3 regions of the Mesorhizobium sp. M0815 genome follow, and region 3 is predicted to be linked to each of the others. Evidence: riboswitches for the same ligand, from Rfam matches in the RefSeq annotation. Region 3 holds a riboswitch; each other region holds the start of a gene.
What was found. Region 3 has a riboswitch for cobalamin ahead of metE (5-methyltetrahydropteroyltriglutamate--homocysteine S-methyltransferase). Riboswitches for the same ligand answer to the same signal wherever they lie in the genome.
Positions count from the first base shown of each region.

Region 1: it holds a riboswitch for cobalamin, as region 3 does, so the genes downstream of both, NKI01_RS06395 (ABC transporter ATP-binding protein) here and metE (5-methyltetrahydropteroyltriglutamate--homocysteine S-methyltransferase) in region 3, are expected to answer to the same signal.
Region 2: it holds a riboswitch for cobalamin, as region 3 does, so the genes downstream of both, NKI01_RS02420 (CbtB domain-containing protein) here and metE (5-methyltetrahydropteroyltriglutamate--homocysteine S-methyltransferase) in region 3, are expected to answer to the same signal.

Region 1 is NZ_JAMYOU010000003.1:283,117-292,649, forward strand. It holds partial or broken gene NKI01_RS06370 (DHA2 family efflux MFS transporter permease subunit) at 70-1,606, opposite strand; gene NKI01_RS06375 (HlyD family secretion protein) at 1,920-3,098, opposite strand; gene NKI01_RS06380 (MarR family winged helix-turn-helix transcriptional regulator) at 3,095-3,574, opposite strand; gene NKI01_RS06385 (FecCD family ABC transporter permease) at 3,657-4,658, opposite strand; gene NKI01_RS06390 (ABC transporter substrate-binding protein) at 4,688-5,632, opposite strand; gene NKI01_RS06395 (ABC transporter ATP-binding protein) at 5,629-6,447, opposite strand; cobalamin riboswitch at 6,540-6,743, opposite strand; gene NKI01_RS06400 (GyrI-like domain-containing protein) at 7,038-7,871, shown strand; gene NKI01_RS06405 (bifunctional helix-turn-helix transcriptional regulator/GNAT family N-acetyltransferase) at 7,909-8,844, opposite strand; gene groES (co-chaperone GroES) at 9,060-9,356, shown strand; gene groL (chaperonin GroEL) at 9,419-9,533, shown strand, end outside.
Region 2 is NZ_JAMYOU010000001.1:502,473-512,005, forward strand. It holds gene NKI01_RS02375 (ABC transporter substrate-binding protein) at 1-654, opposite strand, end outside; gene NKI01_RS02380 (RidA family protein) at 931-1,314, shown strand; gene NKI01_RS02385 (creatininase family protein) at 1,423-2,226, shown strand; gene NKI01_RS02390 (tyrosine phosphatase family protein) at 2,227-2,736, opposite strand; gene cobD (threonine-phosphate decarboxylase CobD) at 2,733-3,791, opposite strand; gene cbiB (adenosylcobinamide-phosphate synthase CbiB) at 3,790-4,761, shown strand; gene cobO (cob(I)yrinic acid a,c-diamide adenosyltransferase) at 5,201-5,824, opposite strand; gene cobU (bifunctional adenosylcobinamide kinase/adenosylcobinamide-phosphate guanylyltransferase) at 5,826-6,347, opposite strand; gene NKI01_RS02415 (CbtA family protein) at 6,340-7,122, opposite strand; gene NKI01_RS02420 (CbtB domain-containing protein) at 7,138-7,317, opposite strand; cobalamin riboswitch at 7,354-7,549, opposite strand; gene NKI01_RS02425 (aromatic ring-hydroxylating oxygenase subunit alpha) at 7,690-8,883, shown strand; gene NKI01_RS02430 (MFS transporter) at 8,862-9,533, opposite strand, start outside.
Region 3 is NZ_JAMYOU010000024.1:50,858-60,390, reverse strand. It holds partial or broken gene NKI01_RS23410 (MOSC domain-containing protein) at 18-113, opposite strand; gene pdxR (MocR-like pyridoxine biosynthesis transcription factor PdxR) at 276-1,781, opposite strand; gene NKI01_RS23400 (trans-sulfuration enzyme family protein) at 1,856-3,088, shown strand; gene NKI01_RS23395 (dihydrodipicolinate synthase family protein) at 3,141-4,043, shown strand; gene NKI01_RS23390 (FMN-binding negative transcriptional regulator) at 4,078-4,296, shown strand; partial or broken gene metE (5-methyltetrahydropteroyltriglutamate--homocysteine S-methyltransferase) at 4,395-6,739, opposite strand; cobalamin riboswitch at 6,835-7,035, opposite strand; gene NKI01_RS23380 (hypothetical protein) at 7,587-7,841, shown strand; gene NKI01_RS23375 (helix-turn-helix transcriptional regulator) at 8,159-8,992, opposite strand; partial or broken gene NKI01_RS23370 (MFS transporter) at 9,205-9,533, opposite strand, start outside.

The sequences.
Region 1 (9,533 bases), on a different contig from region 3:
ACAATGCCGACCCGACCGGCACAGGCAACGGAAGCCGTGAGCCGGTCGCGGTTGCCGGAGCCGTGAGACTTAGTCCATATGCGCGGCAGGCGCTCCACCGGCGGGCGGCGCAGCCTTTGGCTTGCGCAGCAGGAAAACAAACGGGACGGCAAGCAGTGTCATCATCATCAGCAGCTTGAAGGTCATTGACGTAGGAGATCATCATCGCCTGGATATTGACCATGCGATCCATCAGCGACAGCGCCATCGGATCGCCGCCCGCTGCTGCCGGCGACGCCGCCCAGAGGTTGGGATTGAACGGGTTGACATAGGCCGAGAGCTCGGCGTGGTTGATCTGCGTGTTACGCACCAGCAGAACCGTCACCACCGATACGCCGATCGATGAGCCAAGATTGCGCACCAGGCTGAACAACGCCGTGGCATCGGTACGGAAGCGTGCGTCGAGCGTGGCGAAGGCCACGGTGGACAGCGGCACGAACACCATTCCCATTCCAAGGCCCTGGATGACGCCGGAGCTGAGGATAAGCCAGTTGTCCATCTGCGGCGAGAAGCTGGACATCGTGTAGAGCGATTGCGCGGTCAGCAGGAAGCCGATGACGACGAGGATCCTGGCATCGATCCTGTGCATGATCCGCCCGACGAACAGCATCGCGATCATCGTGCCGACACCGCGTGGCCCCAGGACGATGCCGATGGTGAGGGTCGGATAGCCGAAGATGGTCGACAGCATTGGCGGCAGCAGCGACATGCTCGCCAAAATGAGCACGCCCATGACAACGATGAACGCCAGCCCGGTGACGAAATTGCGATCGAGGAAGATCTTCGGGTCGATAAAGGGGTGCTCCGCCGTCAACGTGTGAATGGTGAATACCCAGAAGCCGGTGATGGAAAGACCAAGCTCGATCCATATCTCGATCGAGGAAAACCAGTCGACCTCACCGCCACGATCGAGCATCAGTTGCAGCGCGCCGACACCGAGCGAGAGCATGGCGAAGCCGAAGAAATCGAAGCTGCGCACCCGCCGGGCCACGCTGGGGAGATATGCGGCCATGCCGAGGAAGGCGATGATGCCGACCGGCAGGTTGATGAAGAACACCCAGCGCCAGTTGAAATTCTCGGTCAGCCAGCCACCCAGCGTCGGGCCAAGGATCGGTCCCAGCATGATGCCGGCGCCCCAGATGGCCATGGCCTGGCCGTGGCGTTCCCTAGGGTTGATGTCGAGCAGGAAGGTCTGCGACAGCGGCACGATGGCCGCGCCGAAGACGCCTTGCATCAGCCGGAAGAGAACGATGGTCTCCAGGCTCCAGGCTATGCCGCACAGCATGGAGAAGACGGTGAAGCCGACCACCGCCGTCAGGAACAGCTCCTTGCGACCGAAGCGGTCGGCAAGCCAGCCGGTCACCGGCGTCATGATCGCGGCGGCAACGATGTAGGAGGTCAGCACCCAGTTGATGTTGTCGGGGGAGGCGCCGAGATCGCCGGTCATGGTCGGCAGCGCGACGTTGGCGATCGTCGTGTCGAGCGCCTGCATGATCGTCGCCAGCATGAGCGCAACTGTGATCAGGCCGCGGTGCGGTACTTCGCGAAAGGGTTCTGGGGTGCTCATGACGTAAAACTTCCAGCAGGTAACAAAAACGTGTACATTAGGTTTCCGGACGGCGAGGCCCTCGCTGCAGAGAGACCCTCATCGCGGTGGGACGCGAGCATCGATGTGGGGGTTACATCGACTGAGCGTCTCGACAAAGCGGGCGCCTGCCGCCCGGAAACCTGAGGACCGAAGATCCTGCGCAACGTTGTCTGGTTTAGCCAGGCCGCAGCGCAGCCCGTCTACGCATTCAACTCTTCCTGCGCCTCCCTCGGACCAATCCTGTCACCTGCATCCATCTCGCTGTTTGCCATGCGGCCGCTGTCAGGCCTCTTTACTTGGCCTCGCCTGCCGTGGCGCGGCGGAAAATGCCCGGCAGCCCGCGGGAAACGCCGGTGTCCACCGTGACGGTCGCGCTCATGCCGGTGCGCAGCGCCATCTTGGCGTCGGCGTCGGTCAACTCCAGGCGGACCGGAATGCGCTGCGTGACCTTGACCCAGTTGCCGGTGGCGTTCTGCGCGGGCAGCAGCGAGAACTCGGCCCCGGTGCCGGCGCCAATCGCCTTGACGGTGGCTTCGAACGTCTTGCCCGGATAGGTGTCGACCACGATTTCGGCCTTTTGGCCCGGATTCATGTTGGTGAGCTGCGTTTCCTTGAAATTGGCGTCGACCCAGGTATCGCCGGTCTCGACCAGCGAAAACAGCGGCGTGCCCGAGCCGACATACTGGCCGACCTTGAACGAAGCGGCCTGGCTGATGATGCCGTCGGCAGGCGCTTTGACTGTTGTCTGGACCAGATCGTAGGCCGCCTTGTTGCGTGCGGCGAGCGCCGCCATCACTGTCGGATGCTTGTCGGTCTCGATGTCGGGATTGCCGCCAAGTGCCGCCTTGGCGCTGACGATCCCTTGCTGGGCCACGGCCAGCTGCTGCTTGGCCTTGTCGAGGTCGTTCTTGGCCTCGTCCAGCGACGACTTGGCGTTGATGCCCTTGCGGGCAAGGTCGGCGGCGCGGTCATACTGCGACTGCGCGTACTGGACCTGGCTTTCGTCGGACTTCTCTTGCGCCAGCGCCTGGCTGTAGGCCGCACGCAGCTGCTCGACATTGAGCCGCGCGCCGGCCACCGCCGCATCGGCCTGGGCCAATGCGATCCGGTAGGGCTCGGGATCGATGGCGAACAACACGTCGCCCTGCTTGACAGACTGGTTGTCGAAAATATCGACCTGAACGATGCGGCCCGCCGTATCGGCGGCTATCGACACCTTGGCCTGCTGCAGATTGGCGTTCTCGGTCTCCTGATAGCGGCCGCCGGTCACCCAGACATAGCTGCCGCCGGCGATCAACGCAGCGGGCAGCACAAACATCAAAAGGAAGCGGCCGGCACGACGCTTCTTCTTCGGCGCCACTGGCGCCGGAGCTACCTGCGGAGCGACCGTTGCCGGAGCTGCCGCCGGCTTCGCGGGAGCTTCCATCTCCAGCTTGGCCGCATTCTTATCTACTTTGGCTACCGCGTTCATGCTGCTGCGCCTTCCGTATTCTTCACTTTTTCCGAGGGCGGCGTCTCACCATCCGCAAGATTCTGCACCATTGTCTCCAGCGCCTTGACCAGGACGCGGCGATCTTCCGGCGAAACGCCAACGAGCGATTCCTCATACACCTCGCCGGCAAGGCTCTTGACGTGGGCGTAGGCTGCGTTCGCCTTGGCGGTCGGGAAAATCATGCGCACTCGTCTGTCGGTTGCGTCGGGACGGCGCTCGATCCAGCCGCCCTCCTCCATGCGATCGACAAGGCGCGAGACGCTGATCGGCTCGATTTCGAGAAGCTCGGCAAGCCGCGCCTGCGCGACACCCGCCTCCTTGGCGACACGGACCAGAAGCCGCCATTGCGCCGAAGAAAGGCCGAAACCACTGGCGCGCGCCTCGAAGCGCTTGCGCATCAGGCGCTGCACGTCGTGGATCAAAAAGCCCAATCTGTCGATGCCGTCGGAAACCATGAGCGACATATATAATAAGCGTGCTCATAATTCAAGGAACCCGGATTGTGCCAGAAGGCGGCAAATGTACATGGCAGTCACATCATGAGCGATTGCGAATGAGCATCGTGACCACGAAGAAAGCGCCGACCGAACTGGTGATGATGCCGATCGGCAGTTCCTGCGGCGGCAGCAGCGTGCGCGCGAGAAGGTCGCTTGCCAGCAACAGCACCGCTCCGAAGAGGGCGCAGCTTGCAATCAGGCGCAGATGAAGCGGGCCGGCCAGGGTCCTGGACAGATGTGGGATCGTCAAGCCAACGAAACCTATGACGCCTGCGACCGAGACAAGGATCGCCGTCGAGAAAGCGGCGACGAGAAATGTCATCCTGCGCATCCGCGCAACCGGGACGCCGAGGCTTTCAGCGGCATTCTCGCCGGCCAGGAAAGCGTCGAGCCGGCGGTGGTTCCAAAGTCCATAAACAAGGATGGTGCCTGCGCCCAGAGCAGCCAGCTCGATATTGTCCCAACGGGCCAGCCCGAGCCCGCCCATCGTCCAGAACAACACCGAGTGAGCGGCGCGCTGGTCTCCGGCAAAGACGAGATAGTTAGTCAAGGCGGTGAACATGAACGAGACGGCAAGCCCGGCGAGGATCAGCCGTTCGGGGCCTTGCCCCCTCACCCGCGAAACCAGCAAAAGCACGATGCCGGCGGCCAATACGCCGCCCGTGAAGGCCGCGACCGGCAACGTCCAGATACCGAAATGGTCGCCAAAAATGGTGATGACGGAAACCGCGCCGGCCGCGGCTCCGGACGACAGGCCGAACAAGAACGGATCTGCGAGGTCGTTGCGCGTTACCGTCTGCAGCAGCGCGCCGATGACGCCCAGCCCGGCGCCGACACAGATGGCCATAATCGTGCGCGGTAGCCTAAGATCGAGGACGATCTTGGCAATCGGGATCTTGCCGGCCGGACCGGACACGATGTCTCCGTCCAGCCCGGCGGCATGTCCGAGCGCAGCAATCACGTCGCTCAACGCGATGACCGTCGATCCATAGGCAATCGACAGCAGAGCAAGAGCGGCAATCGCTGCTGCTCCTGCTGTCATCGCCAATTCGAACGCTCTCTGGCGCAAGCTCAGAAAGCTTCCGGGTGCATCGCCCTGGCGATCTTGCCGATCGCCTCGATGTTGGCAGGCCCAGGCGTCAGTTCGCCATAGCGCAGCGCAATGAAGTGCTCATTTTTGACCGCCTCAGTCTCCTTCATCGCCGGATGAGCTTTCAGGAAATCGAGCAGTTTTCTGTAGCCGCCGTCCTGGTAGTCGAGCAGGATAAGAAATTGCGGATTGCGGGCCGCCACCGTCTCCCAATCCGTATTGCCCCAGCTCGTCGGCATGTCGGCCATGATGTTGTCGCCGCCGGCTGCGGCGATCATGGCGCTGGGGATCGCGAACTTGCCTGATGTGAAGGGTTTGTCTTCGCCGGAGTCGTAAAGAAACACACGCGTTCCCGTGCGGTCGCCGATCTTTGCCGTGATATCGGCGAGCTGCGCCTTCCAGTTCGAAACAAGCTCTCCCGCCTCCGCCTCCTTGCCAAAAATCTTGCCCAGCTTTTCGACATCACCATAGAGCAGGTCCATCGAGGCTGCGGGGCGGTTCTGGTCGAGATGGACGCAACTTTCCGTCAGCACCAGCGTCTTGATACCGTGCGGGGCCAGCGTATCGGGCGTCACCTCGCCGCCAGGCTTCATGCCGTAATACCAGCCGGCGAAGAAGAAATCGGGCTCGACGGCGACGAGGTTTTCGAGGGTCGGGTATTTCGGCGCGAGTTCCGGGATCGCGCCCTGCTCGGCCTTGAATTCCGGACCGACCTTATACCATCCGGTGATGCCGGTCAGGCCGACGATCGATGGTTGCAGCCCCAGCGCGAAGGCCATCTCCGCCATGTTCAGATCTTGGATGACGGCGCGCTTCGGCGCGGCGTCGAACGTCAGCGGCGTGCCGCAGCTATCAACGGTTACCGGGAAAGCGAAGGCGGTCTGGGCAAGTAGGAGGGAGGCAAAAGACAGTACGAGGCGTTTCACGGATGTTGCTCCTTGGTCAAATCGGGATGTGAAGAGGCGCGGTTCGGAACGTCGAAGACCGTGAGTTCGCGGTCTTCGGTGGGATGGCGCAGCCAAAGCACGTCAACGCCGAAAATCTCGCGGATCAACTTCTTGGTCAGCGCCTCGCGCGGACTGGCAAGTGCCTGCAGGCGGGCCTCGTTCATCACCGCGACCCTGGTGGCAAATGGCGTGACAAGCGACAGATCATGAAGCACCGCCACGACGGTCATGCCAAACTGCGATACGAGTTCGAGAAGGTCGCTGCGGGCGCGCGGATCGAGATGATTGGTCGGTTCATCGAGGAACAGGATTTTGGGCTCCTGGGCGATGGCGCGCGCCAACTGGGCGCGTTGCCGCTCGCCACCGGATAGCGAGCCGATCGTGCGGCCGAGCAGCGGCAGCAGGCCGGTTCTGCGAAGTGCTTCAATGACGATGTCGCGTTGCTCGCTCCTCCGTCGCAAGCCGGCATGCGGGACGCGCCCAAGCTCGACGTAGTCGATCACGGCAAGCCGCGGATCAGGCTGGTCGGTCTGGCCAACGACCGCCATGTGCAGTGCCCGCTCGGCGGCCGAAAACCTCTCCAGCCGGCGTCCGGAAAATCTCACATCTCCCGCGCTTGGCCGCAGCGTACCGCATAGCATGCGCAGCAGCGTCGTCTTGCCGGCGCCGTTGGGGCCGATGATGGCGAGGCGGTCGCCCGGCGCTATCGAAAGGCTCACCGCGCTGACCAGGCACCGGCCATTCGTCGTCGCGCTCAGTTCACACGCTTCAAGAAGAGGCTGGGAGGCGTCCAACTTACCGTCACTTTCTCAATGGCGACGGAAGGAAGCTGGACGGACCGGCCGACAAGACCGATGTCCACGTCTCCTCCCGGCACACCCCGTCCGGTCAACTCATGCTGATGGCAGGTCTCCTGGCTCGCGGGTCTTTGCGCCATCCTGCCTTCCCAGCCTTGCCGGCCAGTGGCACTTCGGATTTTGCTAACCGCTTACAGTTGCGGGGGCAGCCACGGCCTCGATCCGAAGATCTCACCGTGTTCCCTTTTCACCCCTTGCCTTTCGACTCGGGGACCATCAGTCAGCCACCCTAGTTTTCCGCCAATCACAGCGCAATAAGTCTTGTCAGAAGGAGCCATATAGACCTCGTGATGTAATAACGTTACATTTAAAAGGACGTTTGCCCGCTTCCTGTCAAGCCTTTTCGCGCGACGCCTGCGACTTGCCGACGACCGTCGCTCTCGATTTGCGCAGTGCGCAATTTCGATCAAACTGCCTCCGCCAGGAAGCGGCACCATAATCTTGCCAATATAAGACATGGCCAATGTAAAGACTGGGCCATGTAAAGACTGGGCCAATGCGGAGACTGGGCCAATGCGAGGTGCCAAATGAATCCGACCGAGAAGGCGCTGTGGTTCGTCGAAAGCCATCTGCCCGAAGCAGTCTCGCTGGACGATGTCGCCAAGAGCAGCGGGGTGTCGCGCTTTCATGTGACGCGGGCTTTCGGCGCGGCTACCGGCCGTTCGGTGATGAGCTACGTCCGTTCTCGCCGACTGACCGAAGCGGCGCGCAAGCTTGGCGCCGGCGCACCCGACATCCTCTCGGTCGCGCTCGACGCCGGCTATGCCTCGCATGAGGCCTTCACCCGCGCCTTCCGCGACCAGTTCGGCACCACGCCGGAACTGGTACGCGCACAAGGCTCGCTCGACAACCTCGATCTTGTGGAGCCGATCCTGATGGACCAGTCCTTTCTCGCCACTCTCGAACCACCGCGTTTTGAGACCAGCCGGCCGTTTCTCATCGCCGGTCTCGGCGAGCGCTACAGCTGCGAAACCAGCGCCGGCATCCCGATGCAGTGGCAGCGGTTCGGCCCCTATATTGGCAACATTCCTGGCGAGATCGGCGACGTCGCCTATGGCGTCTGCGTCAACGGCGACGACGCCGGCAATTTCGACTACATCGCTGGCGTCGAAGTGTCCGATTTTTCGGACCTGCCGAGGGAGTTTTGGCGTGTGCGCGTGCCGGCGCAGAAATACGGCGTGTTCGCCCATCGTGACCATATCTCGACCATCCGCCGCACGGTCAACACGATCTGGAACAAATGGCTGCCAGCCTCTGGGCACGAGATCGCCGATGCGCCGGAATTCGAGCGTTACGGCCCCGAATTTGATCCGCGCAGCGGCAATGGCGGGCTGGAAATCTGGATACCGATCAAAGGGTGAGGCACGGCAGGCCGACGCCGAAGCGCCGGAAGCGCTGCTACAGTTCCAGGTTCCAGTTCTGGCCGACCAGATCCCTGCCGAAGGAATGGTGGCACTCCTCGTTGGTCAATTTAAAGCCCACAGACTCATAGATGTGGCGGGCGGCGGCGAGCACGTCGTTGGTCCACAGCGTCAGTGTCCTGTAACCCGTGGCGCGGCAAAAGCCGATACATTCCTCGACCAGCCGCTTGCCGATGCCGAGACCTCGCGCCGAGGGCTCGACGTAGAGCAGGCGCAATTTCGCCACCGCGTCCGACTGGCGCACGACGAAGACGGAGCCGACGACCTCGCCTTCCCGCTCGGCGATCCAGCTGCGTTCCCATTTCGGATCGAAGGATTTGACGAATGTGCCGAGGATTTCAGCGACCAGCGCCTCATAGGTTTCGTCCCAGCCATATTCCTGCGCGTAGAGCAGGCCCTGGCGATGGATGATCCAGCCGATGTCGCCGACCTGCAGAGGCCGCAGCGTGTAGGGAATGTTGGGTTCGGCGGTCGCGCCCAGCAGACGCTGCACCGTCTGCATGGCCTTGACCAGCCTGTCCTGTTCGGGAACCGAAAGCCGGTCGAGCAATGCCGCGACCTGGTCGTGCGAGCCCTGGTTCAGCGGCGCGAAAGCCTGCCGCCCGGCCTTGGTCAGGGCGATCGACGAACGCCTTGCATCCGCCTCGATCGTGGCGCGCTCGACCAGATGACGTTCCTCGAATTTCTTCAGCAGCCGGCTGAGATAACCGGGATCGAGGCCGAGATCGCGCCCAAGGTCCGTGGCGGTCAGGCCATCGCGATGCGCCAGTTCATAGAGCACCCGCGCCTCGGTCAGCGAGAAGGTGCTTTTCAGCAGCCCTTCGTCGAGCAGCCCGATCTGGCGGGTATAGAAGCGGTTGAAGGCTCGCACCGCGTCGATCCGCTCCTTGCCTGGGTGATGATGAATGATCATGGCATCCTCCTGCCGGTAAGATCAGCCATTTAGTTGACTTGGTCAAGTATCTGTTTGAAGCAATTGTTCTGATGATGCTCACCGGGCGCCTTGACTCGCGCGAGTTGCCACACTATTTCAGCGCCACGTTAGCACTCCCCCAAGATGAGTGCTAACCATGTCCGGCGCCGCCGGACGGAGGAACTGTTCTCACCATTCTCATCGAGGAATAAAAAATGGCAAAGTCGAAGTTCCGCCCGCTTCATGACCGCGTGGTCGTTCGTCGGGTCGAATCCGAATCCAAGACCGCGGGCGGGATCATCATCCCCGACACGGCGAAGGAAAAGCCGCAGGAAGGCGAGATCATCGCCGTCGGTTCCGGCGCCCGTGACGAAGCCGGCAAGCTCGTCCCGCTGGACGTCAAGGCCGGCGACCGTATCCTGTTCGGCAAGTGGTCGGGCACCGAAGTCAAGCTCAATGGCGAAGACCTTCTGATCATGAAGGAAGCCGACATCATGGGCATCATCGGCTGAATATCGGCCTCACCCTCATTTAAATCTTCGGGCTCAATCCAAGCCCCTGCCAGGAGCTAAAAATGGCTGCCAAAGACGTAAAATTCTCCCGCGACGCTCGTGAGCGCATGCTGCGCGGCGTCAACATCCTCGCCGACGCGGTGAAGGTCACGCTCGGCCCCAAGGGCCGCAACGTCG
Region 2 (9,533 bases), on a different contig from region 3:
CTCCTGCATGGTTTCGACCGTCGTTGCATATGTGTCCCAGCCATAGTCGGCCAGCAGGAACTGGTTCGGCGTGAAACCGCCCTGCTTCTGGACGGCGAATGGCTCCGAGGTGACGTAGCCCTGCTGGATCGACTTCTTGTTGGCGATGAACGGAGCCGGGTTGAAAGTGTAGGGCACGCGTTTTGCGGCATCGAAGCCGAGGTCGGTGACCATCCACTGGAAGAAGGTCTGCGCACCTTCGTCGCCGAGGATGTACTGGTCGGCGTTCTTCAGGTCTTCCCATTTGTCCAGCCCCTGGCCGGGATGGGACATGATGACCTGCGGGTCCTTCTGGAAGTCGGCGGCCACGACGCGCATCGGTATGCCTTGCTGCACGGCATCGAAGGCCGACAGCAGATTGCCGCCCATGTAGAAATCGATCTTACCTGCGAGCAGCAGCGGCCGGCCGCTGACCTGTGGGCCGCCCTGCATGATCGTCACGTCGATGCCGCATGCGGCATAGGTACCATCCACCACGGCTTGGTAGTAACCGCCATGTTCCGGCTCGGCCAGCCAGTTGGTGCCGAAGGTGACTTTTTCGTTCGCTGCCGCGGCAAGCGTACCTGCGCCAAGCAGCACGATCACGCCCGCCGAAATCTTGAGTCTTCCGTACATCCACACCACCCTTTGTTCGCTCCGGCGCATCACGCGCCGGGCTCGACACCATTGTTTCAAGAAGCAAGACACATGCCACCGGCGCGTTGCGTCGGGACCGCCCGCTTGTGCAATGCCCGCCTGTGCAATGGCGGCGCGAAGGCCGGACGGGTCATGCTGTACGGAAGGCATCGTGCCTATTTTTTGATCGCCTGTCCACAATCGCCCTCGTGACATGCACCGCCATCTTGATGCCCGCCTACATCCAGCTTTACGCTGCCGTGAACGGAGATTGCCATGTTCAAATTTCTCACGCCGAAGTCGATCAAGCCGCCCTTCGCCCGCTACAGCCATGGCGTCGAGCTGCCGCCCGGCAAGCGGCTGGTGCTGTGTTCGGGCCAGGTCGCGATCACAGCGGACGACCAGATCCCCGAGGAGGCCGGCGCACAGGCCGAGCTCTGTTTCCAGAACATAGCGGCGATTCTCGGCGAGGCCGGGCTCGGCCTGTCCGACATCGTCCGCATCAACGCCTACGTCACCGACCGCGCCTTCCTGCGGCCCTATATGGAGGTTCGCGACCGGCTGTTCGCCAGTCCGGCGCCGGCCTCGACGCTGATGATCGTGTCCGGCTTTGCCCGGCCGGAGTTTAAGGTCGAGATCGAGGTCATCGCGGCGGGTTGAGGAGCGCTGGCCAGCGGCTGGAATCGACAGGCCGATGATCTCAAGTTACACGACAAAGGTTGGTGCCGCCCCTCATCAAGCGCGCATCCAGTCTCTTCGAGGTAAAAAATGGCCGGAACAAAAAAACGCGTATGGTGGGGTGACTACCGGACCACCGAATACGCGACCGTCGATCCTGAGGCGACCATTGCCGTTCTGCCGCTGGCGGCGATCGAGCAGCACGGGCCCCATCTGCCGGTTTCGACCGACACCTCGATCATGAACGGCATGCTGGAAACGGTGATCGCGCGCCTGCCCGGCGATCTCGACATCCGCATCCTGCCGGTTCAGGCGGTGGGCAAGTCGAACGAGCATTTGCATGCGCCCGGCACCCTCACTCTGCCGGCGACGACCCTGGTCGAGGCGTGGACCGAACTTGGCCTGTCGGTCGCACGCGCCGGCGTGCGAAAACTGATTGTCGTCAACTCGCATGGCGGCAATGAGGAGATCATGGGCATCGTCACCCGCGAATTGCGCGTGCGGGCAAAGATGCTGGCGGTAAAGACCAGCTGGCAACGGTTTGGCCGGCCGGCCGGCATGTACACCGACCTCGAAGACCGCCACGGCATTCATGGCGGCGACGTCGAGACCTCGCTGATGCTGCACTTCCGGCCCGACCTCGTCGACATGGCCAAGGCCGACAATTTCGTCTCCAAGGTTGCGCGCGCCGAAAAGGAATTTTCGCTGCTGCGCCACACCGGAACGCACGCCTTCGCCTGGATCGCCAGCGACCTCAACCCAAATGGCGTGGTCGGCGACGCCAGCATTGCAACCGCCGAAAAAGGCCGGCTCACCGCCGAGCATCAGGCCGACGGCTTCATCAGCTTGCTGAAGGACGTGCGCAAGGCAAAACTGGCGGATTGGCTGGCGTAACTAGCCCTCGATCCTCAGCGCAAACGGCGTGCCCTCAAACGCTTCGGCGCCGCGCCCGATCGCCTCGATGGCGCGGCTCATGCGGCCGTCGCGCTCGAGCAGTGCGTCGGCAATTGCGATCAGCCGCGGATTGGGTGTCGCCGTGGGCGACAGCGCGCGCAGCGTCTTGGCCAGTTCGGCTTCGTCGCGCTTCGGCGCCAGCGCTGCCGCGATAATGTAGGCCGAGGCGGTCGACCGGCTGATGCCGGCATAGCAATGCACCACCAGCGGCCGCGAGCGATCCCATTGGCGGGCGAAATCGAGCAGGTTCAAGACATGCTCCTCGCCCGGCATGGTCATGCCCTCCTGCGCTACCGCAATGTCGTGCATGACTAGGTGCAGATGGTTTTCCCTGGTGATCGAGGCCGGCCGCATCACCTCCGTGCCGGCAGCGAGCAGCGAAAGCAGCCGCCCGGCCCCGGTCTTCGTCACCGTTTCCTCGACTTTGGACAGCGAGCAGACATGGATCATTGGATCGTTTCTCCCTTGGCATCATCGTCGCGCCGCGAGGCCCAGCCGGCAAGCGCTGATTCGAGCCGCCGCCATTCTTCGTCGGCTCCCGGTAGGCCGGCGCGCAACACATCCGGCCGGTCGGCGAAATGCCGAAGCAGGATGCCGCGCTGGCCGAGCACCGAAAACAGGCGGGCGGCGTTCGCCAGCCTGATATAGCGGAACAGCGCGGTGCCAGCGGCGACAGGCACGCCGAACCGGCCGAACAGCGCATCGAGCCGTGCGGCATCCTCGGCCAATCGGCGCCGCATCCCGGCCTGCCAGCCGGTATCGGCAAGCGCCCTTATGCCATATTCGAGCGCCGGCCCGGAAATCGCCCATGGCCCGAATTGCGCCTGCAGCCGCTCGACCGTCAGCGCGTCGGTCAATGCAAAGCCAAGCCGCAGGCCGGCCAGGCCGAAGAACTTGCCGAACGAGCGCAGCACGACGATGCCGCCCTGGTCGACGTCGCCAGCGAGACTTTCGCTGCGTGGGCCGACATCCATGAAGGCCTCGTCGATGACCAGCAGCCCGCCTCTGGCGCGCAATTTTGCGGCAAGTCGAAGCAGCCTTTCGCGCTCGACGACGCGCCCGTCCGGGTTGTTGGGATTGACGACGACGGCAAGGTCGGCCGCCGCCAAGGCTTCGAAATCATCGACTTCAGCCGCTGCATGGCCGGCGATCGCCGCTGCCCGCCGATGCTCGGCATAAGTCGGCCCGAGCACCAGCGCCTTACCTGGGCCGACCAGCGAAGCGACGCGCGGCAACAGGATCTGCGTGCCGGGCGCCGCTGCGACATTCGCCGCCGACGGCACGCCATAGGCGCTTGCCGCGACTTCGGCCAATTCACGGGCACGCGCTGCTTCCGGCAATCGCGACAGGGCGGTGGCGGGCAAATCGAAAAGCGGGTAGGAGTGCGGATTGATCCCGGTCGAGAGGTCGACGAAAGGCAGCGGCGCGTGAGCGAAAAGCGCCCTCGCCCGGCCAAGGCTTCCGCCGTGGTCCACTGCCGCCGTCACTCCATCAAGAGACTTCATGTCGATCCTGATCACTTTCCTGTCGCTGGCCATCGAACTTGTACTCGGCTACCCGGCCCAGCTCTTCGATGCCATTGGCCATCCCGTCACCTGGTTCGGCAGGCTGATATCCTTTCTCGACCGCAGGCTCAACCGCGCCACTGATTCCGACGCCCAGCGTCGCCGCTGGGGCGTCTTCGCGCTGCTGGTCATCGTGCTGGTGCCGGCCGCCCTCGCCTTCTGGATCGAAGCCATGCTTTGGAGCATTCCCCTCGGCTTGTTGGTCATCGCAATCCTGGCGACGTCGCTGCTGTCGCAGAAGAGCCTGGCCGAGCATGTCGAAGCGGTGGCCGACGCCCTCGACAGCGGCGGACTGGACATGGGCCGCATTGCCGTCTCGCGGATCGTCGGCCGCGACCCGGAAAAGCTCGACAGGGCCGCTGTCTGCCGCGCCGCGATCGAAAGCCTGGCCGAGAACTTCTCCGACGGCGTCGTCGCGCCGGCGTTCTGGATCGGCGTTGGCGGGCTCGCCGGCGGCGTCGCCTACAAGGCCGCCAACACCGCCGATTCGATGATCGGCCACCGCACCCCGCGCCACGAGGCCTTCGGCTGGGCAGCGGCGCGCTTCGACGATTGGATCAACCTGCCGGCATCACGGCTGACGGCGCTGCTGATCGTGCTTGCCGCTTTCCTGATCAAGGGCGCCGATGCCAAAGCCGCCTGGCATGCTGTGCGGCGCGATGCGAAAAAACACCGCTCGCCCAATGCCGGCTGGCCGGAAGCAGCGATGGCCGGTGCGCTCGGCCTGGCGCTCGCCGGCCCCCGTTCCTATGACGGCGTCATGGTCGAAGACGCGTTGATGGGCGAAGGCGGCCGCCGCGACGATATCGAGAGCACCGACATCCGACGGGCGCTGAAACTTTACCGGGTCGCCGACTTACTGCTGATCGCGCTGTTCGGGGTGGTCGCAGTGGTTGTTGTCTTGGCGTGACCTGCGCCCGAGATCGAGCGGAAACAAAAAACCCGCCAAGCGGCGGGTCGTTGGAGCCAGTTAGCACCATAGCGAGATTAGTACCATAGCTGCCGGCACAAAGCAAGAACAAAATTGCTGTGCCCAAAGAATAATCGCCCCAGCTTTGCGCTTCTCATTCCCTGCCTTTGACGTTCGAGGTTGGCGAAATCCGAAGCGCCATCCAATCTCCCCCCTCGCGGGGGAGATGTCCGGCAGGACAGAGGGGGGCGCGAAGGATCGCCAGCCTCTTGACCGTTCACCTGCTAATGACGGTCTGACGACGTAGTTGTCTCCGACTGACAGGCCGAGGGACAGTGCCCCCCTTTGCCCTGCCGGGCATCTCCCCCACAAGGGGGGAGATCGGCAGCTTCGCCGGCGCCGCCTGCTCCGAAACGCCCTTCCCCGATCGCCAAACCCCTCAGAACTCTATCCCTTGCTGCGCCTTCACGCCGGCGGAGAAGTGGTGCTTGGTCACGCCCATCTCGGTGACCAGATCGGCTGCCTCGACCAATACCGGCTTGGCATTGCGGCCGGTGACGACGACATGCAGGCCCTCGCGACGCGCCTTCAGCGCTGCGACCACCTTTTCGAGGTCGAGATAATCGTAGCGCAACGCGATGTTGAGTTCGTCGAGCACCACGAGGCTGATCGACGGCTCGGCCATCAGCTCGAGCGCCTTGGCCCAGGCGGCCTCAGCGGCCGCGATGTCGCGCTTCAGGTCCTGCGTTTCCCAGGTAAAGCCCTCGCCCATGGCGTGCCAGACGACGCGGTCGCCGAAGCAGGCAAAAGCATCCTTCTCGCCGGTGTGCCATTTGCCTTTGATGAACTGGACGACGCCGACGCGCTTGCCGTAGCCGAGCATTCTGAGCGCCAGCCCGAAGGCGGCCGTGGTCTTGCCCTTGCCCGGACCGGTGTTGACGATCAACAGCCCTTTCTCGACCGTCTTGGCTGCAACCTCGGCGTCCTGCACCGCCTTGCGCTTGGCCATCTTCGCGCGGTGGCGTTCCTCGTCCTTGGGATCGATGTGGTCGGTATCAGCCATGTCATTTCACCCTGAGCGGCAGCCCCGCCACCATCAAAAGCACGGTGTCAGCGACGGCGGCAACGTCCTGGTTCAACCGGCCGGCCGCGTCGCGAAACCGTCTTGCCAGCGCATTCTCCGGCACGATGCCCTGGCCGACCTCGTTGGACACCACGAACCAGGGTCCACGCGGCCGCGACAGCACATCTGCCAGCCTTCGGCATTCGGCCTCGACATCATGTTCGGCCAGCATATGGTTGGTCAGCCACAGCGTCAGGCAATCGATCAGCACCGGCTGGCCGTCAGGCAGTGCCTCGATCGCGCCGGCAAGGTCGAGCGGCGCCTCGATGGTCGTCCAGCCGGCGCTGCGGCGCGAGCGGTGCAGCGCGATCCGTTCGCGCATCTCCTCGTCATAGGCTTGCGCCGTCGCGATATAGCTCCATGGCGCCGGACAGGCACTCACCAGCCTCTCGGCATGCACGCTCTTGCCGGAGCGCGCACCGCCGATGATCAGGGTCAGCGCCCCGGCAGCGCGGTCAGGCAAAGCTGTCGCGCAGGCTGGTCGCCGTGCCGGTGAAGCGGCCGCGCACCACGCCGACGACCGCGCCGAGCACCAGCCAGAACACCAGATTGGTCAGCGTCACCGCCACCACGAACTGATGATGCAGGCCTTCCGGGATTGTCGTCTCGAAGCTGTCGGGCTGCGGCGCGCCGACAATATGCGGCGCCACCATCAACGCCACGGCAAGGACCGCCAGCGGCAGCGATCTGCGGAAGGCGAGCAGGCCGAGACCGGCGGCGGTCGCCACCACCGTTGCCCACCACCAGATCTGGCGTTGGACAAGGTCGGCCGCCGGCATTGCCGGCAATTCCGGCGGCAGGCCGAGGCCCGGCGCCAGCGTGAACACGGCAAAGCCGGCAAGCCCCCAGAACAGGCCCTGGCGCCAATTGCCGATGCCGCCGGCGAACTCCGAAACCGCAACCAGGACCAACGCGAAGCCGATGCCGGTGACGATATTGGCAACGACGCTGAAGGCAAAGCGTTCGAAACCGTCGGCCGGCGCCCAGCCTTCGTCCTCCGCCGGAGCCATTGCTTCAGCCGGTGCCGGCGCGGCGCTGCTTATAGCCATCGTGCCCCCGGCGTTTTCGACCGGTGCCGCAGGTGCCGCGGCATGGTCATGGCCGCCGCCGGCCTGTTCGTAGACTTCCGCCTTCAGGATCAGCGGCACCGTGGCATAGGCCTGCATGCAGGCGAGAACGACGCCGGCCACGAGCCCTGCGATCGCCGCGATGAACACGACGTTGCGAAACAGTGTCATGATGTCAGCCCCTTGTCAGTGGCAGGGAAAGCCCATCGAGTGGCGATAGTCGTGGGCGGCATTGTGGACCGCATCGATGTGCGAGAAGCCGACAAAGCCCATGACGAAAATGCCGAGGAATGCAGCAAGCGCCAGCTGCATGAAACGCGACTGCGAGGAGACGGAAGCGCCGAGCGAGACGGAAGCGGTATTCATGTCTTGTCCTTTCGCCCTCCACCCGAGGGCATAGAAGTCAGTTTCCTGTCGCCGGCAGGTCTCCTGGCTCGCGGATCAGCGCCCTTCCCCACCTTCCCGAAGAAAATCTTCAGTGGCATATGGAGAGGACTACCGCACACAGTTGCGGGGGCAGCCACGGCATTGGGCAAGAATTTCGCCCGCACCGCATTCCCTCTTGGTTCCAAACGGAACCGACGACATCAGCGACTATAGGCAGAATCGCCGCGCCCGGCAAACCAAATTCCGCCGGATCGTGTGGCGAATGCGCCGCCTCGCCAAGCTCGCCGGCCGGCGCCGCAATTGACAATTCTCACAGCCGGGTGTCGGCTGGCGGATGGGGAGGAAGCCGGCATGCAACCCAGCCCGAATGAGCGCGGTCCCTATAACGGCCTGACGCGGGCCGAGCCGACGCTGCCGTCATCGGCCTATTGGGACATCGCAGGCTATCAGCGCGATCTCGAGGCCATCTGGTATCGCAACTGGCTGCTGGTCTGCCGCGAGGCCGACCTTGCCCAGCCGCTGGCTTTCAGGACGTTTCGCATAGGCACGCAGGAGGTCGTCGTGCTGCGCGACGAGACCGGCGAATTGCGCGCCTTTCACAACACCTGCCGGCATCGCGGCTCGCAGCTTTGCCAGCAGAGCGAAGGACGGCTGAGGGCGCGGCTCATCACCTGCCCCTACCACGCCTGGTCCTATTCGCTGCGCGGCGATCTGGTGCGCGTGCCGTCGAAATCGCTGCCGGACGGTTTCGACAAGGCCGATCATCCGCTCTACCGCGTCGCGCTTTCGGTGTGGCGCGGTTTCGTTTTCGTCAACCTCGCGCAAGACGCTGCCGGTTCGGCTGAAACATCCTTCGATCCGGCATCCGGCAACCTCGCCAACTGGCCGCTGGAAACGCTGCTGAGCGGCCATGTGCTGCGCAAGGTTATGAACTGCAACTGGAAGATATTTTGGGAGAACTTCAACGAGTGCCTGCACTGCCCTGGCGTCCACAAGGACCTGTCGCGGCTGGTGCCGATCTATGGCCGCGGCCTGATGGGCCGGCACGACGACCCCGAATGGGCGCGCCACGCCGACAATGACGCGCCGGAATTTGCCGGCGGCTTGCGGGCCGGGGCCGAAACCTGGTCGCGCGACGGGCGCGTCCACGGCTCGGTCTTTTCGAGCCTGACGCCGGCCGAGCGTGCTGCCGGGCAGACCTATGCCACCAACTTGCCGTCGATGTTCGTCGTCGGCCATGTCGACTATGTCAGGACCGTGCGGCTGGTGCCGCTTGGGCCGGAGCAGACCGAACTCACCGCCGAATGGCTTTTTTCGCCCGAAGCGCTCGTCGATCCGGCTGCGGATATCGACAACATCGTCGCCTTCGGTACCCAGGTGCTGGAGGAAGACGCTGATATCTGCGAGGTCAACCAGAAGGGCCTGCGCTCGATGCGCCATAAGGCCGGCGTGCTGATGCCCGAGGAATATGATTTGCACCGCTTCCACAACTGGGTGCGCGAGCGGCATGCGGCGCTTGAACATCAAAGCGATTTGGGCAGATAGCGCCAAGTGACGAAGCCGCAGACCGCCGCCAGCAGGCCGAGCGTCGCGAAAACCGCGCCCAGGCCGAAGAACGCCAGCACCACTGAATAGACCAGCGGCGGCGTCAGCTCGGAAAAGTCGAGATAAGTGCGGTAGACCGCCGCCATCTGCGCCCGCTCATACGAGCGCACCGAGCGCATGAACGCGGTCGAGCCCAGCGCATCGAGCGCGATGGTGAAGAAGGCACCGCAAAGCAGCAACGCGCCGGTGACGAGCGGCGCGGCCTCGCCGACGGCGCCGGCCGCCAGCAGCGTCGCCGACATGGCGAAATAGGCAAACGTCATGGTGCGCCGGCCGCCGAAACGCTTTCCCGCCCTGCCCCAGAAGATGGCCATGAACAAAAGCGCATTGCCGGCCGAAACCAAGAGGCCACCGGCGAGCTCGCCCTCGCCGGTGATCACCATGAACAGCGGCCCATAGACAAAGAACGTCGTCCAGAAGCAGGAACGGCCGAAGGCGATCAGCCAGGCCAGCCTCAGCCTTGGCTGCGCGACGAAGCGGCCGATATTGGCCAGCGGATTGACCGGCCGCGTCTTGCCCGGGCGGATCGACGGGTTGTCGCCAAGCCGGTAGGTCCAGAACAGCGCCAGCAGGGCCATGGCGAAGACGGC
Region 3 (9,533 bases):
CGGGTGCTCGAGCCCGCTCGGCCGGCAATAAGCTGCGCCTCCGCTAGCTCCTCCATTTCATAGGAGGCAGCAGGCGCGATATGGATGTGAAGCAGCTTTCCTTGCCAGGTCATGCATCGCTCTCGGAAATTTGTCTCGCACGAAAATCTGCCGCCAAACTGGCCTGATCAACAGCACCAGTTGCATGGCGTATTCCCAGTCCAGTTGGCTTTGCAACGAAATGCGGTTCAGCCCAAGGGTCGGTTTCCTCGCCAGCACGCCACGTCCCCGCCGTTTTAGCCACCGTGTCCCGGCAACGCGTCTTGCACCTGCTTGACAACCGCTCGCAGGATCTCAACGCCCTTCTCGATCTGCCGAATGCTCAAGGCGGCATAGCCCATGACAAGCCCGACGCGATCGATGTGGCCTTCGTCCGATTGCCGCTCGTAAAGGGGCGAGATCAGGTGCAGCCCCAGGCCCGCCCCTCGGGCGGCTTCGACCAGGGTCGTTTCCTGCGACCGCGGCAGGTCGTTGAACCAAACGGCGACGTGCAGTCCGGCATCTGCTCCCTGGACAGCGATGCGATCTCCGAAGCTGCGCCGCAAGGCGCCCAACAACGTCTCCCGACGCTCGCCGTTCAGCCTGCGCACACGCCGCACATGGCTTTCGTAGCCGCCACTCTCGATCAAACAGGCCAGAGCCTCCTGTTCAGCCACCGGCGAATGCCGGTCCGCGAATTGTTTGGCGGTAGCGAAGACCTCCTGCAATTCCGTCGGGACGACGAGATAGCCGATACGCAGCATCGGCGAGAGCGTTTTGGAGATCGTGCCGAGGTAGATGACAGCCCCGTGGTCCTCGAGACTGTGCAGCGGAGGGACCGGATTGATATCGTAGCGATATTCGCTGTCGTAGTCGTCCTCGATCACATAGGCGTTGTTGTGCCGCGCCCATTCCAGAAGCTGATGGCGGCGCGCGATCGGCATGACGCCGCCCAGCGGAAACTGATGCGATGGCGTGACATAGGCCAGTCGTGCCCCGATCCCCGCCAGCAACTCCGTCTTCATCCCGTCCTCGTCGACGGTGACCGGAACGGGCGAGGCACCCGTACTGGCAAAGACCTGACGCGCCATCCTGTAGCACGGGTCCTCGATGACGAAGCGGTCGGCACGATCGAGAAGCAGGCGAGCGCACAGATCTAGGCCCTGCTGCGAACCGTTGACGATGATGATCTGCTCGAGGTCGCAGCTCAGGGTTCGGGCGCGCCAGAGATAGCCCTGGAGCGCCTGGCGCAGCCGGCGCGAGCCGCGAGGATCGTCATAGGCAAGACGCAACGGGCGCTGCCCCATCGCCTCGTTCATCGCACGTTTCCAGACCAATGCGGGGAAGTCTGACGGCGCCAGGTCGCCATAGCGGAAATCGACCTTCAGTCCAGTCGGCAGATAATCCGGCCAGGGCGGCGTGACGCGCAGTCGTTCGCCATAGGCGGACAGATGAACCGGGCCGACTCGTTTCGCGACAGTGCGGCTCGTCTCAGGACCGATCAGCGAGGATGCAACGCGAGGTCGTGCGCCTTGACGGACTTCGATGAAACCTTCCGCGGTCAGTTGCTCATAGGCGACCGTCACCGTCGTTCGCGAAACCCCAAGGTTATTTGCGAGGCCTCGGGAGGACGGCAGCTGACTACCGGTTTCATAGACGCCGCCGAGGATTTGCTCGCGAAGAGCCTCGTAGATCTGGCGTGCACCCATCGCGTGCGTGCGACCTGCAGAACCGGCACTTGAAGACTGGACCATTTCATTCATCGCCAACTGGATATTTCACATTGGCCAGTTTGCCGTCAATCTTTCGGAAACCCAAGCAAGATCTTAGAGGCCGAATGACCCGCTCCTATCAATCGGAAACCGATGCTCTCACGCGGTCGCTCAACGACACCGGTCCCGGATTCGCCACTCGGGCGATCCATCATGGCTACGATCCCGCCGGCTTTTCCAATGCCGTTCAGCCGCCAGTCTTCTTGACCTCGACCTATGGATTCGAAAGCGTGGCAGCGAACGAGGCCGGCGCCGCGCTTGGCGGAAGGCTCTATGCGCGCGAATACAATCCGACGACGGAGATCCTCGAGCAACGGCTCGCCAATCTGGAAGGAGCCGAGGCAGGTCTGGTCGTTGCCTCGGGGATGGCGGCTTTCGGGACGCTGATCCTGTCGCTCCTGTCCCAAGGCGATGAACTCATCGTCCACAGGACGCTTTATGCGAACACGCTTGCCATGGTCGAACAGGCGGTCCCCCGCTTCGGCATCAAGGTCGTCGCCGTCGACCTGTCCGATCCTCACAATCTCGATGCCGCGATCACCGAGCGGACCCGGCTTGTTTTCTTCGAGACGCCGGTGAATCCGCTGAGCCGCATCCTCGACATCGCTGCCATTGCCGAGCGCGCCCACGCGCGCGGTGTAAAGATTGCAGTCGACAGCACCTTCGCCTCCCCCGCGCTCCAGCGGCCGCTCGAACATGGGGCAGACCTCGTGCTCCACTCGCTGACCAAATACATCAATGGGCACGGCGATGCCCTTGGCGGGGCGATTCTCGGCGACGCGCAAACGCTCCGCACGCTGCACGAAACGGGCCTGCGCTACATCACCGGCGCAGCGCTCTCGCCCATGTCAGCCTTCCTGATCCTGCGCGGTCTGAAGACGCTCACGCTGCGCATGGAACGGCACAGCGCCACTGCCCTTGCGGTGGCTCAGGCGCTCGAGGCGCACCCGGCGGTGGCATGGGTGAGTTATCCCTTCCTCGACTCGCACCCTGATCAGGTGACGGCGCAAAAGCAGATGTCCCAAGGGTCGGGCATGTTGGCCTTTGGCCTCCACGCTGGGTTTGAGGGCGCGCGGCGGATGATGGACCGGCTCAACCTGATCACCCGGGCTGTCAGCCTCGGCGATGCCGACAGCCTCATCTATCATCCGGCAAGCCTGACCCGTGCTCGTCAGCCGATCCGCAAGGATGCGCATCTGGCCGATGGAGTCGGCGAGGACCTCATGCGTCTCTCGGTGGGTCTTGAAGACGTCGATGACCTAATCGCCGACCTGCGGCGGGCTCTGGACGCCTTGTGATGACCTGTCGTCCGGCCAGTCCTGCGCTCACGCACAAACCTGGAGCCTTGCCATGGCATTCCTGAGCGGTCTTTCCGCGTTTCCCATCACGCCCGCCGATCGTGACGGCCGCGTCGATACCGTTGCTCTGCGCAGGCTGATTACTCGGCTTGGCGCCGCTCAGGTCGACTCCATCGGTCTTCTCGGCAGCACCGGCACCTACATGTATCTGACGCGCGAGGAACGGCGACGGGCGCTCGCCGAGACCTTGGACGAAACCGGGGGACAAATGCCGGTCGTGGTGGGTGTGGGCGCGCTGCGCACCGACGAAGCAGTGAGGCTCGCGCAGGACGCTAAAGCCATTGGGGCTGCCGCGGGGTTGCTTGCCGCCGCCTCTTACACCCCGCTCACTGATGACGAGGTGTTCGAACATTTCTCCACGGTGGCGCGCGAAAGTGGCCTTCCGATCGTCATCTACGACAATCCAGGAACGACGCATTTCCGTTTCACCCCAGCACTCGTCAGCCGCCTGGCAAAGGTGCGGGGGATCGTCGCTATCAAGAATCCGACAGACAAGGGCGATGCGATCAAGAGCCATCTGGCCGACCAGAGGCGCACTGTGCCGGAAGGGTTCTCGATCGGCTACAGCGGCGACTGGAACGCCGCAGAGGCCATGATCGCCGGCGCCGACACATGGTACAGCGTCCTCGCCGGCATCCTGCCCGAGGTCTGCGTGAAGATCGTCACGGCGGCGCAACAGGGCGATGCGGCCGAAGCGCGACGGATCGATGCCACGCTTGCGCCGCTCTGGAGCCTCTTCAAGGAGTTCTCGAGCCTTCGCGTCGTCTATGCACTTGCCGAATTGCTCGAGATTTGCCGTGCCGACCCCCCGCGTCCCATCCTGCCTCTGCCCTCAGCAGCGAAGCGCCAGATCGCCGCCGCGTTGGAACGCTTGCCATCGGATGTCAACCGGTGAATAGCGAACCCGGCGGCCAGTGAAAGGAACTATCATGTATGTACCCGCGCATTTCGATGAACCGAGCCGAGAAGTCCTCTACGAACTGATCGAGAACAGTGCACTTGGCATGCTGATAACCCATGGCCGGAGCGGTCTCGACGCCAATCACATCCCCTTCGAACTCGACACGTCACAGGGAGAAAACGGTACCCTTTACTCCTGCGCGATTAATACACGTGCCGAAGGAAAGTGCACATTCTCACTCGAGTGACTTATTTCAAAGGATGTGATCGCGTTTTGGCACATTCACAGCCGACATGCGGCAGCCGGTAACTCACCACATGGTGAGCAACCAGGAAACCTTCCGGCCTACACTTTCTCCCGGAGCGCGCGTGCTGCAGCAACCATGTTCATGAGGGCAGGGCGGACCTCCTCCCACTTGCGGGTTTTGAGGCCACAGTCCGGGTTTACCCACAGTTGGGCATCGGACAGTCGCTCGCGGGCAAGCATGACGAGATCCGAAATCTCGCCGACTTCCGGGACCCGTGGTGAGTGAATGTCGTAGACTCCGGGCCCGATTTCATTCGGATATTTGGAGCTCGTGAAGGCGTCCAGCAGTTCCATTTTCGAGCGCGACGTCTCAATCGAAATGACATCCGCATCCATTTCAGCGATCGCGTCGATGATCTCGTTGAACTCCGAATAGCACATGTGGGTATGGATTTGAGTCGCGTCCTTTACACCCGTTGAAGCGATCCGGAAGCATTCGACAGCCCAGTCGAGATAGTCGTTCCAATCAGACTGGCGCAGTGGCAATCCTTCGCGAAACGCGGCCTCATCGATCTGGATCATCCTTGCGCCGGACCATTCGAGATCCGTCACTTCGTCGCGGATGGCGAGCGCGATCTGGCGGCATGCTTCGGAGCGGGGTACGTCGTCGCGAACAAATGACCAGTTGAGAATGGTCACTGGGCCTGTGAGCATTCCCTTCACAGGGTTTTCCGTAAGCGACTGGGCGAACTGCCACCAGCGCAGCGTCATCGGATTGGGCCTCGATACGTCGCCGAAGATGATGGGGGGCGCACGTAACGCGACCCATAGCTCTGCACCCAGGCATGCTGGGTGAAGGCGAAGCCGGACAGCTGCTCGCCGAAATGCTGTACCATGTCGTTTCGTTCGAACTCACCGTGCACCAGCACGTCCAGCCCGATCTCTTCCTGCCAGCGAATTGCAGCCTCGATCTCCTTCTTCAGGAAGGTCTCGTAGTCGACATAGCTCAGCTGGCCCTTCGCATGAGCGGCCCGCGCCCTGCGTACCTGCGGCGTCTGCGGGAAGGACCCGATGGTCGTCGTCGGGAACGGCGGCAGCCCGAGCGTGCCGGCCTGGACTCTGGAGCGCTCGGCAAAAGCGCTCTCTCGTCGCTTCATGCTGTCGTCAATGCTGGCGATCCGCCCCTCAACCAGCGGGTCATGGATCTTCGTGGATGTCACGCGAGTGGCGGCAGCCTCGGCAGACGCTTTCAACGCGCCTGCCACCGCATCCCTGCCTTGGGACAGGGCCCGGGCAAGCAACACCAACTCGTCGGTCTTCTGGGCCGCGAAGGCGAGCCACGACCTGATGTCCGCGTCGAGTTCCGTCTCCATGCGGAGGTCGATCGGCACATGCAGCATCGAGCAAGAAGGCGCGATCTCGACGCGGTCCAAGGGCCAGCCGGCGACGATCGGTTTGATGCGGTCGAGAATGGCGGGCAGGTTCGCACGCCAGACGTTGCGGCCATCGATCAAGCCAAGCGAGAGCACCAGATCCTTCGGTGCGAGCCGACCCACCGTTTCCAGCTGCTCGGGAGCGCGCACGAGATCAATATGCAGCCCGGCCAGGGGCAGAGAAACCGCGGTTTCGAGATTGTCTCCCAGCGGCCCGAAATAGGTAGCCAGCATGATCTTCAGCTCGGGCGCGGCTTTCGACAGCTGGCCATAGGCGAATTCGAACGCAGCTCGTTCGTTCGGGTTCAGATCGAGGACAAGCGCTGGCTCATCGATCTGCACCCAATCGGCGCCCGACAGCTTCAAGCTCCGCAGGAGTTGCTCGTAGACGGGCAGAAGCCGTGGTAGGAGCGCGATGGGATCGAAGCCTTCGGCAGGCGATTTAGCCAGCTTGAGGAAGGTGACCGGTCCAAGGATGACTGGGCGTGTGTGAATGCCGAGGGCTTTAGCCTCGAGGAAGTAATCAACCGGCTTCGTCGACGAAAGAGCGAACGTCTGATCATCGTCTAGTTCCGGCACAATGTAGTGATAGTTGGTGTCAAACCACTTGGTCATTTCCATCGCGGCTACGCCAGGCCGATGAGCCGCATGCTGGTGACCACCGTGCCCACAATCCTCCGTCTGACCTTGGTTGCCGCGCGCCATAGCGAAGTAGATGTCGAGTGGGACCTCGCCGCCATTCCAGCCGTAACGGGACGGAAGGGCGCCGACCATGGCTGCGGTGTCGAGCACATGGTCGTAGAGCGAGAAGTCGTTCGACGGGATTTTCGACACGCCGCGATCGCGTTGCTCCTCCCAGCTAGCGGCACGGAGCGCCTTCGCCGTCGTGAGAAGGTCGGCAGCGGACGATTTTCCGGACCAGTAGCTTTCAAGCGCGAATTTCAGTTCTCGCCGACGACCGAAGCGGGGCACGCCGAGCGTTGCTACAGGAATTTGCTGAGAGACAGTCATGCCAGACCCCGATGGTTGGGGCGTCGGTGACAAGGAAGGCGCTAGCAGGCCGGCACGAACGCCAGGCTGCAGCGGCCACCGAGACACCCCGCCCGTGGACGTAATTCGCCGTGGCAGGTCTCCTGGCTCGCGGGGTCATAGCCTCTACCCGTCTTCCCAAGGCTATTCGCCTCAGTGACATGAGTGGGGTTGGCTCGCCGCTAACAGTTGCGGGGGCAGCGCCGGCATCGCACCGGCTTCCCTCTTAGCTCCGCTGCGGCAGCGCCGTACGGAGAACCACGACGCGGGAGACAATTACAGCAGTTCGCTTCTCTGTCAACGCCGCATAAAGAAATGTTTATGTCGTTATGTTAAATTTCCGTTGGCATGTTCCAAAGGTCGCCTCGAGAGCGAAAACTGTGGAAGCCTTGAGCGGCCCGTAAATCAAAGCAATGACGCACGGCGCCCTTGTCCAGGAGGATAGGAGTTCGTCGGCTGCCGGCAGCAAACATACCGGCAAGCGCCGTGGTGCTGCTTAGCGCATCATGCGAACCACCTCGGCGTCGAACTTCGGCTCCGAGGTTCCGACCGCTTCGTTGGTGATCTGCTCGCGACCAATTCGGCTCAATGGCGAGGCTGTTGCCCATGTGGAAGCTGTTGGCCGTGATGCCCTCGGTGATATGACACAACGATTTCGGGGGGAGCACACCGGGGCCAGGCGCAGCGGCGTGTTAAGTGATCGAGGCCAATGTCTCGAACTGCTTGTTCGCAGCCCACCGGCTCAAGGTAACCCGGCTCAAACCACCGGGCCAGCTCAAGTCCTGTCCAAATGAGGCCTGAGCGGCAAATCGTCGTGCACGCGCACGGTTTGGCGTTCGATCTTGTGATGCGTCTTGGGCGGACAATCGCCACGGTGCAGCGCGCAGAAGCGGTCCCCAATTGGGAAGCCGAGGGCGGTGAGGGCAAGCCAGCGCCACAGGCGGAAGGGGACTTGGACCTGTTTGCCGTGCTGGACCACAAGTTCGCGACACAGGGCCTCAAGGAGAAGACCAAGAGTGATTATGCGCGGGACCTCGCCAAATTCATCAAAAGCAGCGGGCAGTCAAAGTTCGGCGTCGATTGACATGGAGATAGCCATCGCGGCGGACCGCCCAGGCGGACCGCAAGCCGGAATACAACCGGGTGCAGGCGGCCAAGCTCGTCCACAAGATGGCGTCGGGCACACACCGGCGATGGGAGAGCGGACCGTGGAGTGCAGGAACTTCACGCCTATCCACGCTCCCGTGGACGTGTCCTGCGGCACATCGGCAGCGATATTGAGGAGGCAGTTGAGCTTCTGGTCGAGCACTCTTACCTGCCACCACCTACGCTTAACGTCATCTCGTACTGAAAACGCACCACGCAAGGTCGAGATGTAACATGCGCCCTTCGTGGATGGTTCTAAGCTTCCTCGGGCGCGGTCAATCTGTGATAACGGTCGCTTGGAACCTCCATCACCGCGACGCGATCAAGGTTGGCGTATCGCGCTCGGTAGTAACCTTCTTCCTCCACTTCGGCGAAACTACACTGGGGAACGTCAAAGGTCGCAGCTTCCAATCCGAAGAAAGTCGTAGCGGTTTCTTCATCCAAGAAGTTCCACTCATCTTCTCCGTCGTCATACGTGACGCGAACATAGGAGGCCATGCGCACGGCTTCCTGATCACCCATCTCTGCGATGATGGCATCGCATTCTTTCTTCAGCTTTCCTGAAACCTCACCCTTATCCCAGTCATCCAAAGCCCGATAGATTTCTGGATGATAATACTCTGGCATCTCCTCTACATCGTCACCGACAAGCTCAATGGTGCGGACATATTGCGGATTTACCAAGAGTATTTTGTTGTCAAGGCTCCAACAATACAGCCATGGCCTGCTTGAGTTATTTCTACGAAGATTATGAAGTTCCTTCAACTGACGTAAAATCGATTCACGCGCCTTTTCATCGATAGGATATTGGCGGCTGCCAACAGTCGTCTTGATTCTGAGCGTGCCGTATCGCGTTTCGGCATCGGCAATTGCAAACGGGCTCGTGCGCCACTCCTCGACATCAATCTTCCAGCCCAGCAGCTCCTCGACCGTGCATTTCAACGTGAGACAAAGGTCCTTGATCTGCTCAACGTTCAACTGCGTTTTGCCTGTTTCCCAACGGCCCACAGTCTGTTGCGTCGTTGCCATCTGCTCTGCCAAATCTTTTTGAGTCATGCCCAGTCGAACCCTAAGCTCTTTCATGTTCATAACTCACCTCGCGTGTTCAACACACGCATTGTGGATGAATTAATCTAACACGTCAAGCGTGTTTAAAAATCGCAGCATGTGTTTTTAGGGCGTCTTCGAGGCTCCGGCAGCCGTTCGTGACCACTTGCGCAAGACACAGGGCTGGTACACAGCACGAATGGGCGATCAAAAATTACTGCTGAAATTCAGATAATTATTGTGGGCGAGTCTGGATCTCTCTGATCGACACGATAGTCGACCATCACCATGATCGGACCGCTTCGTGGCCGCAGGTCAAGTTGCAGCGTCGGTTCGCTGAACTTGTTGGTCGGATCCAGATTGAGCGTTTCAAAATCCGGCTGACGCAGAAGGATGCCCATCAGTCCCCCAATCACAACCAGCTGGCGGACGAGCAAGGCTCCCGAAACACCTTGGATATCCGCCAGTTCGCCCCAAAGCCAGCTTCCCGCCGCCATGCCGCCGTATGTGGCCGTCTGATAGAGAGAGGGGGCGTCCAACCACCCACCGCGGCGCCGAAAGCTGCACTGTGACGTTAAACAGC